4 regions of the Duganella hordei genome follow, and region 3 is predicted to be linked to each of the others. Evidence: predicted binding sites of a transcription regulator. Region 3 holds the regulator's gene; each other region holds the start of a gene.
What was found. The regulator sigma-54, encoded in region 3, starts transcription at its own class of promoters, with help from an activator protein. The targets are predictions, from matches to a motif close to TGGCANGNAANCTGCTTT.
Positions count from the first base shown of each region.

Region 1 (4,578 bases), on a different contig from region 3:
ACACACATTTCGCACTATCAACCGATTTTTACACATCAGCATCAGAAGGGAAGCCAGCATGAAAATCCATGAGTATCAAGGCAAAGAAATCCTCCGAAAATACGGAGTGACGGTTCCGCGCGGTATTCCGTGCATGTCCGTGGAAGAAGCAGTCAAAGCTGCTGAAACCTTGGGCGGCCCGGTCTGGGTTGTAAAAGCACAAATCCACGCCGGTGGCCGTGGTAAAGGCGGCGGCGTGAAAGTAGCCAAGTCGCTGGAGCAAGTCAAAGAATACGCCGAGCAAATCATGGGCATGCAGCTGGTCACGCACCAGACCGGCCCTGAAGGCCAGAAAGTACGCCGCCTGCTGATCGAAGAAGGCGCGGACATCAAGAAAGAACTGTACGTGTCGATGGTTACCGACCGCGTATCGCAGCGCGTCGTCCTGATGGCTTCCTCCGAAGGCGGCATGGACATCGAAGAAGTTGCCGAGTCCCACCCAGAACTGCTGCACTCGATCGCCATCGACCCATCCGTCGGCCTGACCGACGCTGAAGCCGCCAGCATCGCCGCCAAGATCGGTGTGCCGGAAGGTTCGATCGCCGACGCGGTCACCAACCTGCAAGGCCTGTACAAAGCCTACTGGGAAACCGATTCGTCGCTGGCCGAAATCAACCCGCTGATCCTGACCGGTTCGGGCAAGGTCATCGCACTGGACGCCAAGTTCAACTTCGACGCCAACTCGCTGTTCCGCCAGCCGGAAATCCTGGCTTACCGCGACCTGGACGAAGAAGATCCAGCCGAAGTCGAAGCATCGAAATTCGACCTGGCCTACATCTCGCTGGACGGCAACATCGGCTGCCTGGTGAACGGCGCCGGCCTGGCCATGGCCACCATGGACACCATCAAGCTGTTCGGCGGCGAGCCGGCCAACTTCCTGGACGTGGGCGGCGGCGCAACGGCTGAGAAAGTGACCGAAGCGTTCAAGATCATGCTGAAAAACCCAGGCCTGAAAGCCATCCTGGTGAACATCTTCGGCGGCATCATGCGTTGCGACGTCATCGCCGAAGGCGTGATCACCGCATCGAAAGCCGTTTCGCTGAAGGTGCCTCTGGTGGTGCGCATGAAGGGCACCAACGAAGACCTGGGCAAGAAGATGCTGGCCGATTCCGGTCTGCCTATCATCGCAGCCGACACCATGGAAGATGCAGCGAAGAGCGTTGTAGCAGCCGCTGCCGGTCAAGCTTAATTAAGGAATCAACATGTCCATTCTGATCAATAAAGATACCAAAGTCGTTACCCAAGGTATTACCGGCAAGACCGGTCAATTCCACACCCGCATGTGCCGCGACTACGCGAACGGCAAAGCTGCTTTCGTGGCAGGCGTGAATCCTAAGAAAGCCGGCGAAGACTTCGAAGGCATTCCTATTTTCGCCAACGTGACCGAAGCGAAAAAAGAAACCGGCGCAAACGTGTCGGTGATCTACGTGCCGCCTGCAGGCGCGGCCGCCGCGATCTGGGAAGCTGTCGAAGCTGAAATGGATCTGGCCATCTGCATCACCGAAGGCATTCCAGTCCGCGACATGATGGCCCTGAAGGACCGCATGGCCAAAGCTGGCTCGAAGACCCTGCTGCTGGGCCCTAACTGCCCAGGCCTGATCACCCCTGACGAAATCAAGATCGGCATCATGCCAGGCCACATCCACCGCAAGGGCCGCATCGGCGTGGTCTCGCGTTCGGGCACCCTGACCTATGAAGCAGTCGGTCAGCTGACCGCGCTGGGCCTGGGCCAGTCGTCGGCAGTCGGCATCGGCGGCGACCCGATCAACGGTCTCAAGCACATCGACGTCATGAAGATGTTCAACGACGATCCTGACACCGACGCGGTCATCATGATCGGCGAAATCGGCGGCCCGGACGAAGCCAACGCGGCTTACTGGATCAAAGACAACATGAAGAAACCAGTGGTCGGCTTCATCGCCGGCGTTACCGCTCCTCCGGGCAAGCGCATGGGCCACGCCGGCGCGCTGATCTCCGGCGGCGCTGACACCGCACAAGCCAAACTGGAAATCATGGAAGCTTGCGGCATCACCGTCACCAAGAACCCGTCCGAAATGGCGCGTCTGCTGAAAGCCATGCTGTAATAACAGCCAGCTTGAATGTGGAATAAAAAAGCCCCATGTGCGCATGCGACGCTCAAGATCGTCGCAAGGCCACACGGGGCTTTTTCTTTTGGAGACCAGATTGGCGAAGATCATCATCTCGCGGGATGGGCAGGTAGAACAGCAAGTACAACTGAGCAAGGAGCGGATGACCATCGGCCGTCACCCGCGCAACGACATCGTGCTGACGCATCCGGCCGTCAGCGGCGAACACGCGGTCATCGTCACCATCCTTGACGACTCCTTCCTGGAGGACCTGCACAGCACCAACGGCACCTTCGTCAACGGCCATCGCATCGGCAAGCATTTCCTGCAGCACCAGGATGTGATCAAGATGGCCAAGTTCCAGGTCGAGTTCGTGGCCGACGGCGTACGGCCGATGGCGGCGGCGGCACCGTTGCTGGCACAAATCGAAGTATTAAATGGCAATAATGCCGGCAAGCAGGTGGCGCTGACCAAGCCGCAGACCACGCTCGGCCGCGCCGGCGTGCAGGTGGTGGTGATCCATCGCCAGCCGGATGCGTATTCTATCGTCCACACGGAAGGCGATGTGGCGCCGCTGGTGAACGGCGTCGCCTTGGGCAAGCAGGCGGCGCAACGATTGCACCCGGGCGACTTGATCGATCTCAGCGGAACCCAAATGGCCTTCCGCATCGCCTGACCAAATTTGTCAGTCGCGGGCTCAGCTGACAAATTGCGGCGTACCGGCTGACAAAAAAGGGCAGTCGGACCGACAAAAAACGGCAGTTTCTAGCGTTTTCAGCGGGATTTCTTTGCAAAAAGGGTTGGCACGTCAATTGCACATAGCTAGGTGCTCTACAAAATTTTGATGCTCAACACACCCTGGAGTCGAAAATGAAATCCATGAAAATGATGAAGAAACAAGCACAGGCTGGCTTCACGCTGATCGAACTGATGATCGTGGTTGCCATTATCGGTATCCTGGCGGCTGTGGCGATCCCGGCGTACAGCGACTATACCGTCAAGGCCAAGATCGCCAACGCCCAGGGCGCTGCCGATTCGCTGAAAACCGCCGTGGCCGTGTGCGCGCAGGAAGCCGGCGGCACGCTGACCGATTGTTCCGATACCAAGCCAGGCATCCCAGTCTTCACCCCGACCAAGGAAGTTGCCAGCGCAACCGTCGCTGCAGGCGTGATCACCATGACACTGGGTACCGGTCTGGGTACCGGCGTCGATGGCCTGACCATTATCTACACCCCAACCGTCGCAGCTGGTGCAACCAATCTGACCTGGAAGGCCACCACCACCGTGACCAACACGGCTGCGGCGGCTGCCATCACGAAGAACAACGTAACGCCTTAATGGTTGATGGACGAAAAACCCGGCCTTGGCCGGGTTTTTTTTTGCCAGCAGTCGACAAAATTTGTCAGTCACTTAATGCATTGACAAATTGCGTCATGAAAACTGACAAAAAATGGCAGCTTTTGGCGGTTTTTAGTTTGATTGACGAGTAAAAAGACCCTGGCACAGCAATTGCTCATAGGGAACTACCTAACAAAAAATTGATGTACCCCAACCAGGAGTAGAAAAATGAAATCCATGAAAATGATGAAGAAACAAGCACAAGCCGGCTTCACCCTGATCGAGCTGATGATCGTGGTTGCCATTATCGGTATCCTGGCCGCCGTGGCAATCCCTGCGTATAGCGACTACACCGTCAAAGCCAAGATCGCCAACGCCCAGGGCGCTGCTGATTCGCTGAAAACCGCGGTTGCTGTTTGCGCCCAGGAAGCCGGCGGCATCCTGACCGCTTGCGACATGGGCACCAACGGCATCCCTGCCGCATTTACCACCACCAAGGAAGTTGCTTCGGCTACCGTTGCCAAGGGTATTATCACGCTGACCCTGGGTACCGGTCTGGGTACTGGCGTCGATGGCCTGACCATTGTCTACACCCCGACCATCGCGGCTGGCGCAACCAACCTGACCTGGAAAGCCACCACCACCGTGACCAATACGGCTGCGCAGGCTGCCATCACGAAGAACAACATCCTGCCTTAATGGATGTTTGAGCTAAAAACCCGGCTGATGCCGGGTTTTTTTTCGTCCATGCAAAACGCATCAGACGATCTTCTGGCGGTCGGCGATCAGCGCTTCGTAGGTTAGGTTTTGCAGCATCGTGTAGTGAACCGGATCCAGGTCGATGAACTGCACGCCGTAGGTGAACACGTCGGGCTTGTCGCCGGTGGCCGGCTTGACCATGTTGATATTGCGTATCGTCGCCTGCGGGTTGATGCGCACCTGCCGGTTGCCGGGCTGGGCGATCAGGTAGAACGACAGCCCGACTTGGTCGTCGTCTTCCGACAGCTTCTTGGCCGACTCGATCAACGCGCCGGAAACGCTCAGATTGACCAGGAATACCGAGGTGGTGCCGACCGGCGTCGTCACCTGCGCCGGGATATCGACCTTGACCCGC
Region 1 is NZ_BPWI01000003.1:422,327-426,904, reverse strand. It holds gene sucC (ADP-forming succinate--CoA ligase subunit beta) at 59-1,228, shown strand; gene sucD (succinate--CoA ligase subunit alpha) at 1,242-2,123, shown strand; gene ABWW33_RS10030 (FHA domain-containing protein) at 2,224-2,802, shown strand; gene ABWW33_RS10025 (pilin) at 2,997-3,464, shown strand; gene ABWW33_RS10020 (pilin) at 3,693-4,163, shown strand; gene ABWW33_RS10015 (flagellar brake protein) at 4,224-4,578, opposite strand, start outside.
Region 1: ABWW33_RS10025 (pilin) is a predicted target of sigma-54. The motif match lies at 2,928-2,945, and genes of this name have one in related genera.

Region 2 (4,578 bases), on a different contig from region 3:
TCCTTAAAAACAATGTCTTGTAGTAGATTGCATTTGAACGCCATTCGCCGGATGGGCTGCAGGCGTACTCGGGGAGGCCGGCGGCGTAGGTAAAGCCGCAAGCCAGGTAAAACGGTTCCGCCGGCGAGCCGGCTTCGGTGTCCAGGTACAGCAGGCCGCGTTGCAGCGAGCGCGCCACCTCTTCCACTTCCTGCATCAGCCGGCGCGCTATGCCCTGGCGCTGCGCGCCGCTGTGCACCAGCAGCTTCTGCACCTCGGCGCGATTGACGCCGTTGCGCTTCTGGCACAACTCCATCTGCACCGTGCCGACGACGCGGCCTTCGCGTTCCGCAAACCACAGCAGGCGCGCGTCGGTCTGCATTGCCGCGCGCACCTCGCACCAGTAGGAACTGGCTTCTGTCGGCGTCAGCGATGCCAGGAAGCCGAGCGACGAGCCATGCGCCACCGCGTCCAGCAGCAGCACCACCAGATCGGCGCGGGCCGCGTCAAACTGCTCCAGGTTCGGTTGGAATATCTTCATACGCGCTATGGAATCTATGGAATCGGGTTGTGCACGGTCACCAGCTTGCTGCCGTCCGGGAAAGTGGCTTCGACCTGGATGTCCGGGATCATCTCCGGGATGCCTTCCATGACGTCGTTGCGGGTCAGGATGCGGGTGCCGTCGGACATCAGCTGGGCCACGGTCTTGCCGTCGCGCGCGCCTTCCATGATGGCGCAGGTGATCAGCGCCACCGCTTCCGGATAGTTCAGCTTCAAGCCGCGCGCGAGGCGGCGCTCCGCCACGATGCCGGCGGTGAAAATCAGCAGCTTGTCTTTTTCTCTTGGTGTCAGGTCCATATGTTCTCTAAGGGTTTCAGGTTTGCCAGATGCGTGGCGTGACGGCCTCGCGATCGAGCAGGTGCGGGCGCAAACGGCGCCAGACGGTGAGCATCAGGCGGCGCGCGGTTTCGCTGTCGTCGCCCAGGTGGCGCGCGACCAGCACGCCCTTGGTTTGCGTGACGCCGAAAACGTGTTCGCCGTCGGCTTGAATGTCGGCGCGGATCTCGGCCAGCACGGCGGCCGGCACCGGCTTGCCGGCGGCGATCAGCGTGGCGCAGACGGTCTTGCCGTTCAGCGCCAGCGGGCTCTCTAGACGTCCGCCGCGCATCGCGCCCTGCTCCCACCAGATCAATTTGCCGTCGCGGCGGATGCTGCTGCGCTGGGTGACGGTGCCGGTGCTGAAGGTTTCGCCCGAACCGCGCCGGCCCATGCAAAGGATCTCGCAGCCGATGTAGGTGGCGCCTGCGGCCAGCGCGATCTCCTGCTCCAGCGCCACGTTAGCGGTATCAAAAAAGATCGTCTCTTGCGGCAGCCATTCGAGTGCGGCGCCGGCGCCCACGTTGAGACTCACCGTCTGCCGCGACACCTTGCCGTTGGCCTTGTACCACTTGGCGGCGCCGGGCGTGGTGATGAAGGCATGCGCCTGCGGACCGACGCCGATATCGATCGTCAGCTGGTCGCCGCCGACCACGCCGCCCGGCGGATGGACGACGATCGCGTGGCAGACCTTGGCGTCCTCCGGATACAGCGCCTTCTGCACGCGCAGCGGGCCGTGGTGAAGATTGTCGAACAGCCGCGTGGTGCCTGCGTCGTCCGCGAATCCGAGGGTGAGGCTGGCCTGCCAGGCGCTGTGGCCGGCGGCGAGTTCTCTGGATGCGGTGGTATCGGGCATGACTCACTTAATGCAATCGTCATGCCAGCTGAATTCCGGCGCGGCAGCGCCGTAAGGACTTTTTTTCGCACCAAAGCGAACGTCTTGCACCATTGCGGTGCGAGACTCTTTGCTAGTCGCCTTCGACCAGCGCTTTCAACCGTGCCAGGCGCACGTCCCAGCGCGCCGACACCTGCGCCAGGAAGGCTTGCATGTCCGCGATCGGCTCATGCGCGAATTCGTAGCGGCTTTCGCGGCCGATGCGGATGCTGCGTACCAGCCCTGCCCCCTCCAGCACGTGCAGATGCTTGGTGATGGCCTGGCGCGTCAGCGTCGAACCTTCGGTCAGCTCGGAGATGCTGTGCGACGAACCATCGGCCAGCCGGCCGACCAGCCAAAGCCGGGTTTCGTCGCCCAGCGCGAAAAACACAGGCGCGTGCTGCTGATCGCGGTTGCCTTTACTGCGCAACATGACGCGCCACGTTTTGCAGTTGCGCTTCCCAGCCCCCTTCGTTCATGCTGAACGCTTCCTCGCGACGGTCGGCAGGCAGGCTGTCGAAGCCGGATTCGTTGACCGTCAGGCGTGTGCCGCCGGCGATCTCCTGCAGCGTGAACACCACCAGCGTCTGCGGTTCCGCGTCGTAATCGCGGTCCGGGTCGAGGGCGTACGGATGCCAGGTATAGGAGAACAAGCGCTCCGGCTGTATCTCCTTCACCATCACCGTGAACGGCTTGCCTTCGAAGCCCGGGTAAGTCATCGCCCCGGCGCACGCCTGGCCCGGCACGAACGGCCCGTCCAGCCTGACCTGGAACCACTGGCCAAACTCGCGGTAGTCGGTCAGCGCGCGCCACACGCGGGACAACGGCGCCTTCACATCGATCTGCTTTTCGATTTCGTTTTTCATATGCCACCTCCTGGTTGCATATTAGCCGTTCACCGCAAATTGGGCAACCATTTGATTGCATTTACTTTTGCCTCAGTTTAATTGTAAAATAAACATGTTTAATTAATTGCAATATCAAACAAGGATAGCCATGAGATTTTCCCCATTCGCAGCGGTGCTGGCCGCCTCCCTGACCCTGGCGCTGGCTCCTGCCGCGCAGGCCAGCGGTTTCGGCGCCAACCTGATCGTCAACGGCAACGCGGAAGCCGGCGCCGGTTCCAGCAACGGCGGCCTGGTTGCCGTTCCGGGCTGGTCGACCACCTCGAACTTCACCGCAGTCACCTACGGCGCCAGCGGCGGCTTCCCGTTCGCAGCCGATCCGGGTCCCGCCGATCGCGGCCTGAACTTCTTTGCCGGCGGCGAGAGCAACGGCGCCTCCCGCGCCACGCAAACCATCGACCTGTCGTCCCTGAGCGCGGCCATCAACACCGGCGCATCGCGCTACGACCTGTCGGCATGGCTGGGCGGTTATGAATCGCAAAACGACAACGCCTCGCTGACCGCCACCTTCTTCGGCGCGGGCGGCGCGGTGCTGTCGAGCGCCAGCCTGGCCGGCGTTTCCGCCGCCGACCGTGGCAACCACACCGGCCTGCTCGCGCGCGACACGCAAGGCTACATCCCGGTCGGCACGCTGAGCGTCGGCATCGCACTGGACATGACCCGCAATGCCGGCTCGTACAACGACGGCTATGCCGACAACCTGTCGTTTGCCATCGCCGCCGCGCCGGTGCCGGAAGCGGACGCCTATGCCATGCTGCTGGGCGGCCTGGCGTTGTTGGGCGTGGTCGCCAAGCGCAAGCAGCGCAAGGCCTGACCGAGATTCCCTGCATCCTTGCCGGGGACTCAAAAGTACTTTGCGCCGCGCCATCTTGGTGTGCGCGGCGCCCCGCCCCATACTGTTCGCTTATCGATTTGAATAAGTGAGCGTGTCATGAAAATATTCGTCACCGGAGCCGCGGGATTTATCGGCGGCTCGATCGCGGCACGGCTGGCCGGCGCCGGCCATCAGGTCACTGGCCTGGTGCGCAAGCCGGAACAATTGGATGAACTGGCAAAGATAGGCGTGACCGGCGTGGTCGGCACGCTGAACGACCGCGACCTGCTGATCGCCCAGGCGCAGGCGGCCGACGCCGTCATCAACGCCGCCAGCAGCGACAACCGCGCCGCCGTCGAGGCGATTATCGAGGCGCTGGCAGGTTCCGGCAAAGTGTTCCTGCACACCAGCGGTTCCAGCATCGTCGGCGACGCCTCCGGCGGCGAAGGCACCGACAAGATCTATTTCGAAGACCGGTTGCCCGCTCCAACGCCGGACAAGGCAGCCCGCGTCGCCATCGACGACCTGGTGCTGGCCGCCGCCGGCAAGGGCGTGCGTTCGGCGGTGCTGTGCAACACGCTGATCTACGGCCACGGCGCGCTGCCGCGCGACAGCGTGCAGCTGCCTCGCCTGCTCAAGCAGGCGCGCAAGAGCGGCGTCGTGCGGCATGTCGGGCGGGGTTTGAATATCTGGTCCAACGTCCACATCGACGACGTGGTCGACCTGTACCTGCTGGCCTTGGAGAAAACCGAAGCGGGTGTTTTCTATTTCGTCGAGAGCGGCGAAGCGTCGTTCCGCGACATGACCGCCGCCATCGCCCGCGCGCTGAACCTGGGCGAGCCGCAGGACTGGCCGCTGGATCAGGCTAAGGAAGAATGGGGCTACGAGATGGCCTCCTACGGCCTCGGCTCCAACAGCCGCGTGCGCGGCCAACGCGCGCGCACGCAACTGGGCTGGCAGCCGCATCGGCCGCCAGTGCTGGACTGGATTGCCAAGGACATGCTGCGTAACTAGGATTTACTGGGCAGGCACTGGCACTGGCTGCGGTGCCGGCGCACGGCCGAAGACCTGTACCAGTTCGCCGTTCGGCATGCCCGGCAACGGAACGATCTTGCCGTTAAAGGTGATCT
Region 2 is NZ_BPWI01000021.1:70,969-75,546, reverse strand. It holds gene ABWW33_RS29445 (GNAT family N-acetyltransferase) at 1-520, opposite strand, end outside; gene ABWW33_RS29440 (urease subunit gamma) at 535-837, opposite strand; gene ABWW33_RS29435 (urease accessory protein UreD) at 854-1,711, opposite strand; gene ABWW33_RS29430 (ArsR/SmtB family transcription factor) at 1,824-2,162, opposite strand; gene ABWW33_RS29425 (SRPBCC family protein) at 2,149-2,595, opposite strand; gene ABWW33_RS29420 (PEP-CTERM sorting domain-containing protein) at 2,726-3,448, shown strand; gene ABWW33_RS29415 (NAD-dependent epimerase/dehydratase family protein) at 3,566-4,462, shown strand; gene ABWW33_RS29410 (DUF945 family protein) at 4,466-4,578, opposite strand, start outside.
Region 2: ABWW33_RS29435 (urease accessory protein UreD) is a predicted target of sigma-54. The motif match lies at 1,721-1,738, and genes of this name have one in related genera.

Region 3 (4,578 bases):
CGGTCGCGCTGGAAATGGGCAACGCGACGGCCAACGGCGTCGGCATGAAGGCCAACAACGCCACCCGCCAGGTGCAACTGGGCGGGCGCGGGCAACTGACCGTGCCGCCGCGCGGCCATTGAAAGAACCAATGATGAAGAATGGAATGATGATGAAAAAACTGATCCTGACGGCCGCGATGCTGCTGATGGCGGCTGGCGCGGCCCATGCGGAAAAAGCCGACGCCAACAAACCGACCAAGATCGATTACGACGATCTGCAGATCGACGACGTCAAGCAAATCAAGACGCTGATCGGCAACGTCGTGCTGACCCGCGGCACCTTGCTGATGAAGTCGCCGAAGGCGGTCGTGACGACCGATCCGGAAGGCTATAACTTTGTCGTGTTGACCAGCACCCCGGGCACGCTGGCCACCTTCCGCCAGAAGCGCGACGGTGCCGGCGACCAGTGGGTCGACGGCGAAGCCGAACGCATCGAGTACAGCGACAAGACCGACCTGGTCAAGCTATTTTCCAAGGCCAAGGTGCGCCGTCTCGAAGGCGGCCGCCTGAGCGACGAGGTCGACGGCGAATTCATTTCCTATGACAGCCGCAAGGAACAGTTCGCGGTCAAGAACACCGTCACCGGCGAGAGCAAGCCGGGCGCCGGCCGTGGCACGATGGTGATCCAGCCGGCGATCCGTCCGGCGGCGCCTGCAGCCTCGGCGCCTGCCGCCTCCGCCACCACGCCTACGCCGGGGAAATAAATGGAACCATCCTGCGGTAGCACCCTGATCGTCAAAGGCCTGCAAAAGACTTACGGCAAGCGCCAGGTCGTGCACGACGTTTCGCTGCAGGTCGAGTGCGGCGAAGTGGTTGGCCTGCTGGGCCCCAACGGCGCCGGCAAGACCACCTCGTTCTACATGATCGTCGGCCTGGTGCCGTCGGACGCCGGCACCATCGACATCAGCGGCACCGACATCTCCAGCCTGCCGATCCACCGCCGCGCGTCGCTGGGGCTGTCCTACCTGCCGCAGGAAGCGTCGGTGTTCCGCAAGCTGACCGTGGAAGAAAATATCCGCGCCGTCCTCGAAATCCAGAAAGTGGACGGCAAGCCTTTATCCAAGGCTGCAATTGATGAACGGCTCAATACCCTGCTGGCCGATTTGCAGATCGAAAAGCTGCGCGAAAACCAGGCGCTGTCGCTGTCGGGCGGCGAACGCCGCCGGGTCGAGATCGCGCGCGCGCTGGCCACCAATCCGCGCTTCGTGCTGCTCGACGAACCATTCGCCGGGGTCGACCCGATCGCCGTCATTGAGATCCAGCGCATCGTGCGCTTCCTCAAGGAACGCGGCATCGGCGTCCTCATTACCGATCACAATGTGCGCGAGACGCTGGGCATCTGCGACCGCGCGTATATCATCAACCAGGGCACGGTATTGGCTTCAGGCCGGCCAGACGACATCATCGCCAATGAGTCGGTGCGTCGCGTGTACCTGGGTGAACACTTCAGGATGTAGCCTTACCCCATGAAACAGTCATTGCAACTGCGCACGTCGCAGCACCTCGCGCTGACACCTCAGCTGCAGCAGTCGATCCGGCTGCTGCAGTTGTCCACGCTGGAGCTGCACCAGGAACTCGAACAGCTGCTGACCGATAACCCGCTGCTGGAGCGTCTCGACGACCCGCTGGACCGCTCGCTGCGGCTGCTGTCGGACGGCGCCATCAGCCAGCAGGCCCCGGTCGGCGACGCGCCGCCGGAAGGCCCGCCCAACGCGCAGGAAGCGCCGGCCGCCGACGCCGACAACTACGACGGCCCCGCCGCCGACACCGAAAGCACCAGCAGCGACGCCGACGTCGACTGGAGCGACGCCGGCCGCAGCAAGGCGCCCGACGACGAGGACGCGCGCCCGCAGCTCGAAGCCAACCACTGCACGCTGCGCGAGCACCTGATGGAACAGATGCGCGTGACGGTGCTGGAAATGCGCGACCGCGCGCTGGTCGAGCTGATCATCGACGCGCTCGACGAAAACGGCTACCTGGAGGAATCGCTGGAGGACATCCACGCCCGCCTGCCGGAGGAACTGGAACTGGACATCGACGAACTGCAGACCGCCTTGTCGCTGCTGCAGAGCTTTGATCCGATGGGCGTGGGCGCGCGCAACGCGTCCGAGTGCCTGGCGCTGCAAATCAAGCGCTTGCCGGGCGTGCCGATGGTGACGCGGCGCATGGCGCTGGCCATCGTTGAAAACCATCTGACGTGGTTTGCCCAGCGCGATTTCAACAAGCTGAAAAAAGCGCTGCTGTGCGACGACGAGGATTTGCGCGAGGCGCAAACCGTGATCCGCCAGTGCAATCCGCATCCCGGTTCGGCGTTCGCGTCGGACGTGTCCGACTACGTGGTGCCGGACGTCATCGTCAAGAAATCGCGCACCGGTTGGCAGGTCAGCCTGAACAACGACGTCATGCCGCGCCTGCGCGTCAACGCCATGTACGCCAACCTGCTCAAGCAGGGAAAAGGCGAGGGCGCGATGGGCGCGCAGCTGCAGGAAGCCAAGTGGCTGATCAAGAATATGCGCCAGCGTTTCGACACCATCCTGCGCGTCGCCCAGGCGATAGTAGAAAGACAAAAGAACTTTTTCTCGCACGGCGCGGTTGCCATGCGCCCCCTTGTGCTTCGCGAAATTGCTGATACACTGGGTTTACACGAGAGTACTATTTCTCGGGTAACAACTCAAAAATACATGCTGACCCCGCACGGCATGTTTGAGTTGAAATATTTCTTTGGTAGCCATGTCGCCACCGAAGCGGGAGGGGAAGCAAGTTCGACGGCGATACGCGCACTCATCGTGCAATTGACAGGAGCAGAAGACCCGAAAAATCCTTTATCCGACAGTAAGATTGCGGACATGCTGGGAGAACAAGGCATGGTGATTGCGCGACGAACTGTTGCCAAATATCGCGAAGCGTTGAAAATCCCGCCAGTCAGTCTCCGCAAGTCTTTGTAGTTACTTGGTTCCTGCGCGCCCGGTAGTAATGGGCCACGCACTAACCGTAAGAAGCGACATCATCTTTAGGAGTGTGTATGAATCTCACCATCAGTGGACATCATCTCGAAGTGACCTCGGCCATCCGTGAATACGTGCAGAACAAGCTCGAACGCGTCACACGCCACTTTGATCAAGTGATTGATATTGCTGTCATTCTGACTGTAGATAACCTTAAAGAGAAAGAGAAACGCCAGAAGGCTGAAATCAACCTGCGCATGTCGGGTAAAACCGTCTACGTGGAAAGCCTGTCCCAGGACCTGTACGCCGCCATCGATACGCTGATCGACAAGCTGGATCGGCAGGTCATGAAATACAAAGCCAAGGTCCAAGAGCACGGCCACGATGCGATCAAGCATCTCCCGGATAGCTACGAACCCGCTGCCGCCGCCCTATAACAACGGCCCCGGCACCACTCGACTAAGGGCGCATCGGCGCCCTTTTTTGAGGTAAGATAGTTAAACGTTTAACTTGATGAGCCCTCCCATGAAATCTCACCTGATTGCCAGCACGTCATTGCTTGGCCTGCTCGCCACCGGCGCGGCGCTGGCGTGCGAAGCGCCGCCGCCGGCCCGCATCGACATCGACGCCAACAGCTACTACTCGGACGCGCACCATTCCGTCATCGATCCGGTGCTACGGGCGCGCAACATCGCCAACACCAAGCCGATCGAAGACTTCCTGGCCGAGGTGGCGAAGGGCGCCACCGCCTACCAGCTCGACCCCAAGGCCAACGCGGCCGACGGCGCCTGCGCGCTGACCTGGCTGGCCAGCTGGGCCGGGCAGAAGGCCATGCTGGGCAAGCTGTCCAGCGAGCAGGCCTACTACGTGCGCAAGTGGACGCTGGGCGGCATGGCGCTCAGCTACGCGCGCCTGAAGCCGGCCGCCGGCGCCGCGCAGCAGCAGGCCATCGAAGGCTGGCTCAAGACGCTGGCCGACGCCACGATGGCCCACTCCGATGCGAAGAAGGGCGGCCGCAACAACCACTACTACTGGGAAGGCCTGGCCGTCACCGCGGTCGGCGGCGTGACGGGCGACCAGCGCTACCTGGGCTGGGGCCGCAAGGTGTTCGACCACGCGATGGGGCAGATGGCGGCCGACGGCTCGCTGCCGGCCGAGATGGAGCGCGCGGCCAAGGCGCTGCACTACCAGGTGTACGCCACCGTGCCGCTGGTGATGATCGCGTCGATCCTGGACCTGCATGATCCCAAGCTGGACCAGATCGTCAAGTTCACCGTTGCGGCGTCGGCAGATCCGTCGGGCATCGCCAAGGCCACCGGCTTCGAGCAGGAGCGCGTCGGCGTGCTCGACGTGACCACCATCTACGGCCGCCACGAAGGCAAGCCGCAGGAGGCGCCGGCAAAGAAGCAATGGCAGCCGCGCCTGGGCGGCGATCTCAATCTGCCCAATCCGCTCGAACATCTGGCGGCGCGGAAGTCGCAGTAGAATAGGGTTTTTCCTTCAGCCCTTTTTACTCATGAGCGAATACGTCCACACCAGCGTCGGCAACGGCACCGGCACCATCACGCTGGACCGGCCCAAGGCCCTGAACT
Region 3 is NZ_BPWI01000026.1:7,283-11,860, reverse strand. It holds gene lptC (LPS export ABC transporter periplasmic protein LptC) at 1-122, shown strand, start outside; gene lptA (lipopolysaccharide transport periplasmic protein LptA) at 146-745, shown strand; gene lptB (LPS export ABC transporter ATP-binding protein) at 746-1,498, shown strand; gene ABWW33_RS30800 (RNA polymerase factor sigma-54) at 1,508-2,986, shown strand; gene hpf (ribosome hibernation-promoting factor, HPF/YfiA family) at 3,064-3,423, shown strand; gene ABWW33_RS30790 (alginate lyase family protein) at 3,512-4,471, shown strand; gene ABWW33_RS30785 (enoyl-CoA hydratase/isomerase family protein) at 4,503-4,578, shown strand, end outside.

Region 4 (4,578 bases), on a different contig from region 3:
CTTTGTTCAGGTGATCCAGTGCCTCTTCCAGCGACGAGCACACGGTTGGGATCAGCGCGTCTTCTTCCGGCGGCAGGTGGTACAGATCCTTCGATGCTGCCTCGCCCGGGTGGATCTTGTTGGCGATACCGTCCAGACCAGCCATCAGCAGTGCTGCGAAGCACAGGTAGACGTTGGCCAGTGGATCCGGGAAGCGGGTTTCGATACGGCGGCCTTTTGGATTGGCGACGTGTGGAATACGGATCGAAGCCGAACGGTTACGGGCCGAGTACGCCAGTTTGACTGGCGCTTCGAAGCCTGGGACCAGACGCTTGTACGAGTTGGTGCCTGGGTTGGTGATCGCGTTCAGCGCCTTGGCGTGCTTGATGATGCCGCCGATGTAGTACAGCGCGGTTTCCGACAGGCCGGCATAGCCGTCGCCGGCGAACAGGTTGACGCCGTCTTTCCAGATCGACTGGTGCACGTGCATGCCCGAACCGTTGTCGCCAACGATAGGCTTAGGCATGAAGGTGGCGGTCTTGCCATAGCTGTGGGCCACGTTCCAGACCACGTATTTCAGGTTCTGGGTCCAGTCGGCGCGCTCGACCAGGGTCGAGAACTTGGTGCCGATTTCGTTCTGGCCGGCGCCGGCCACTTCGTGGTGGTGCACTTCGACCGGGATGCCCAGCGATTCCAGGATCAGGCACATTTCCGAACGCATGTCCTGGAAGCTGTCGACTGGTGGCACTGGGAAGTAGCCGCCCTTGACGGTAGGACGATGGCCGCTGTTGCCGCCTTCGATTTCCTTGTCGGTCGACCACGACGCTTCGTCGGAATCGATCTTGACGAAGCAGCCGGACATGTCGATCTTCCAGCGCACGCTGTCGAAGATGAAGAACTCAGGCTCAGGGCCGAAGTAGGCGGTGTCGCCCATGCCGGACGATTTCAGGTAGGCTTCAGCGCGCTTGGCGATGGAGCGTGGATCGCGGTCGTAACCCTTGCCGTCCGACGGTTCGATCACGTCGCACTGCATGAACAGGGTGGTTTCTTCCATGAACGGGTCGATGTTCGCGGTGTTTGGATCTGGCAGCAGTATCATGTCCGATGCTTCGATGCCCTTCCAGCCGGCGATCGAGGAACCGTCGAATGCGTGACCCGATTCGAACTTGTCGATGTCGAAGTGCGACACAGGCACGGTTACGTGCTGTTCTTTACCACGGGTGTCGGCGAAACGGAAATCAACGAATTTGACTTCGTTTTCCTGGACCATTTTCAGAACTTCTGCGGCTGTCATTGCCATGCGTATCTCCTAAAGGAATGTGGGACTCGTGCGCTCTAATAAGCAGTATCCGTGCCAGCCTGAAACTCATATTAATATGCCGATAGCATCTTTGAACTTGCTGGTAAATGAATCTAAAATCGGCCAGCAGATCGAAATGCCTATATTTGCGGCAGATCAACATAGCACCAATTCAGTGCATTTCTCAAATATTGCACCTATTTTGTGCGCATTGGGAATTTTTCTAAAAACTGCACGACTTTGGTGCGTGCGTGTATCGGGCTTGAACAGGAAGCCTATAATAAACTTAATCTTATTTCTGGAACATGACATGAGCACGATAGACGATATTCTCGCGCTGGCGCGCAGCCGCAGCAGGGACTGGCCCTATGCCGGCGCGGTCACGCCGCAGGAGGCGTATGAGCTGGTCAGTGCCGACAACGCCGTCAAGCTGGTCGACGTGCGCACCAATGCCGAGCGTGACTGGGTCGGACGGGTCACCATACCGGAAGCCCAACATGGTGCGGTGCAGTGGAGCACCTATCCGGGCGGGAACGCCAACCACGAGTTCATCGAGCAGCTGAACTCGGTGGCCCGCAAGGACCAGGTGCTGCTGTTCCTGTGCCGCTCCGGCGTGCGTTCGCGCAACGCCGCCAAGCTGGCCACCGAGCACGGCTACCAGCACTGCTACGATATCCTGGAAGGCTTCGAGGGCGACAAGGACGAGCACGGCCACCGCAAGAACGTCAACGGCTGGTGCAAGGCCGGCCTGCCATGGACCGGAGCATAACCTTCGCCGTCATTCCCGCGCAAGCGGGAATCCATGCTGAGGCACACACGGATGCGTTCTATGGATTCCCGCCTGCGCGGGAATGACAGCGGGGTGCGGATTAGACCGGCACCGCCTCGTCGGCGGCCGGCGACATTTCGCCCATCAGGAACTGGATGCGCTTGCGCACGAACTGTATGTGGCTGCGCAAGCCATACAAGCCATCGGCAAAGGACAGCGGGATCGATACCTGGTTGACCAGCTCCTCGATCTCGTTGAGGCGCTTGAGCTGCTCCTCGTAGACCTGCATGCGCGTCTCCTCCTGCGCCTCCTCCACCCTTTGCTCCACCGCGCGCAGCTGGCCGTACCAGCGGTACACGCGCGAGCGGATGCGCCACACGTACAGCGGCGGCACCACCTTGGACAGCGGCAGTATCAGCGCGCCCAGCGCCACCACCACGACCCACATGCGGTCGAAGAAATTGGCCAGCCAGAAGGTCATGTAGCGCTGCAGCAGCGGCGGACCGCTCTTGTAGAACTTGGCCGCCTCCGAATCGACCGGAATCTCGGTGTACTTGGCCGACGGGAACTGCCCCTGCTGCGAGAACCAGCCGGCGCCGCCGTGGATGCTGCTGGCCGCCTGCACGAACAAATCCACCAGCGCCGGATGCAGGTCGTCGCGCGCGACCAGCGTGGCGGTCGGCGCGATCAGGTTGTAGTCCTCGGACGGGATATCGCGGCCCAGGTCGACGATCCCCTGCGGCAGCACCACGTGGCTCAGGAACGGCAGCTTGCGCGCGTAGGCCTCGGCCTGGGTGAAATTGAACAGCTTGATGCCCGGCGTTTGCAGCAGCATCTGGATCAGCGGCGCCTCCGGCGCGGAGGTGAACACCAGGCCGTCGATGCGGCCTTCCAGCAGCTCCACCGTGGCCGGCGTGTTGGCCAGCGAGAAGCGCTCGACTTCGCCCTTCTCGACGCCGTTCAGCTCCAGCACCTGGCGCAGCAGGCGCGGCGAGCCGGCGCCCTTCGGGCCGTAGTTGATCTTCATGCCCCTCAGCTGGCTCAACTGGGTGATGGGCTTCTTGCCCTTGGTTTCGCGCAGGAACAGCCACAGCGGCTCGACAAACAGGCTGCCCAGCGAGGTCAGGCCTTCGCGCTCGGCGGCCTCCTCGTTGGTGGAGCCGCTCTGGACGAAGGCGATGTCGACCTGGCCGGCCTTGAGCAGCTTGAGGTTTTCGCTGGAGCCGGCGGACGGCATCAGCGTCACCTTGACGCCATGCTTGGCCAGCGCGGCCGCGTATTTCTTGCCGAATTCCTCGTAGGCGCTGTTTTCCTGGCCGGTGGCCAGGCGCACCGTGCGCGGCGGCGCCGGGTCAACCAGCCAGTAGGCCAGCAGGCAGACGCCGGCGATCAGCGCAATGGTGGGGGCGGCGGCGACAAACAAGTCCCGCATCGAGAATTGCGTGAACTTGAGGATTTTGGACATGTGATGGCGCATAGGTTTCATGGGCTGATACATTGCCAACAAATGAGCAACTATGCAAGGGAATCCGGGGTCAGATCCGACATTTGGACACGAGCTCTGCCGTAACGGCCGTTACGGCAGAGCTCGTGTCCAAATGTCGGATCTGACCCCGGATTTAGATCAGCCGCCGCAGGCCTGCAGCGGCGGTTTCACGACTGCGGGCACTTCTCCCCCGGCTTTCGCGACCAACGCCACGGTGGCGGGCTTCGCCACGGGATTGGGTTCGATCAGCGGCATCAGGCTCGGCGCCAGCACCACCAGCAGCTGCACCGGCAGCGCGCTGGTGAAGTCGTAGTGCTTCGACTCCGGCCCGTGCACGTAGGCCGTCATCGAACCGAAGAAGCGCTCGCCGATATTGAACACGAACGTGGCCGACCGGTTCACATAGCGCGACTCGATCAGCCGCCCGCCGCCGCCGTACACGTCGAAGCGCTGGTCGCCGGTGCCGGTCTTGCCGCCGACCGGAATCACCTTGCCGTCCGATCCGACGAAGGCCATGCGCGCCCGCTTGGCCGTGCCGTCCGACACCACGCCGCGGATCGCATCGGCCACCACCCGCGCCACCTCGGGCGACAGCACCTGCTCATTGGCGGTCGGCTTGCCCTTGGTGACCACCGTTTCATACGGCGTGTCCTTGGCGAAGTGCAGCGAGCTGATGCGCTGGCTGCTCTTGCGCACGCCGCCGTTGACGATGATCCCCATCAGCTCGGCCAGCGCGGCCGGACGGTCGGCCGACGCGCCCAAGGTGGTCGCATACGAGGGCACCAGCGATTCGAACGGATAGCCCATTTTCTTCCACTGCTTGTGGATTTCCATGAAGCCCTCGACCTCGAGCAGCCCGGCGATGCGCTTGTCCTGCGCGTGCTTGTGATGGGTCTTGAACAGCCACTGGTAAACCTCCTGCCGCTCCTTCTCGCTGGCCGCCGTCATCTCCGACAAGGTCGCGCCCTGGTGCAGGCGCATATAGGCCGCCATCCACAGTTCCAGCGGGTGCACGCTGGCCAGGTACCCGCGATCGGCCAGCGA
Region 4 is NZ_BPWI01000002.1:481,461-486,038, reverse strand. It holds gene glnA (type I glutamate--ammonia ligase) at 1-1,279, opposite strand, end outside; gene ABWW33_RS06445 (rhodanese-like domain-containing protein) at 1,590-2,048, shown strand; gene ABWW33_RS06440 (TAXI family TRAP transporter solute-binding subunit) at 2,149-3,513, opposite strand; gene ABWW33_RS06435 (transglycosylase domain-containing protein) at 3,673-4,578, opposite strand, start outside.
Region 4: glnA (type I glutamate--ammonia ligase) is a predicted target of sigma-54. The motif match lies at 1,319-1,336, and genes of this name have one in related genera.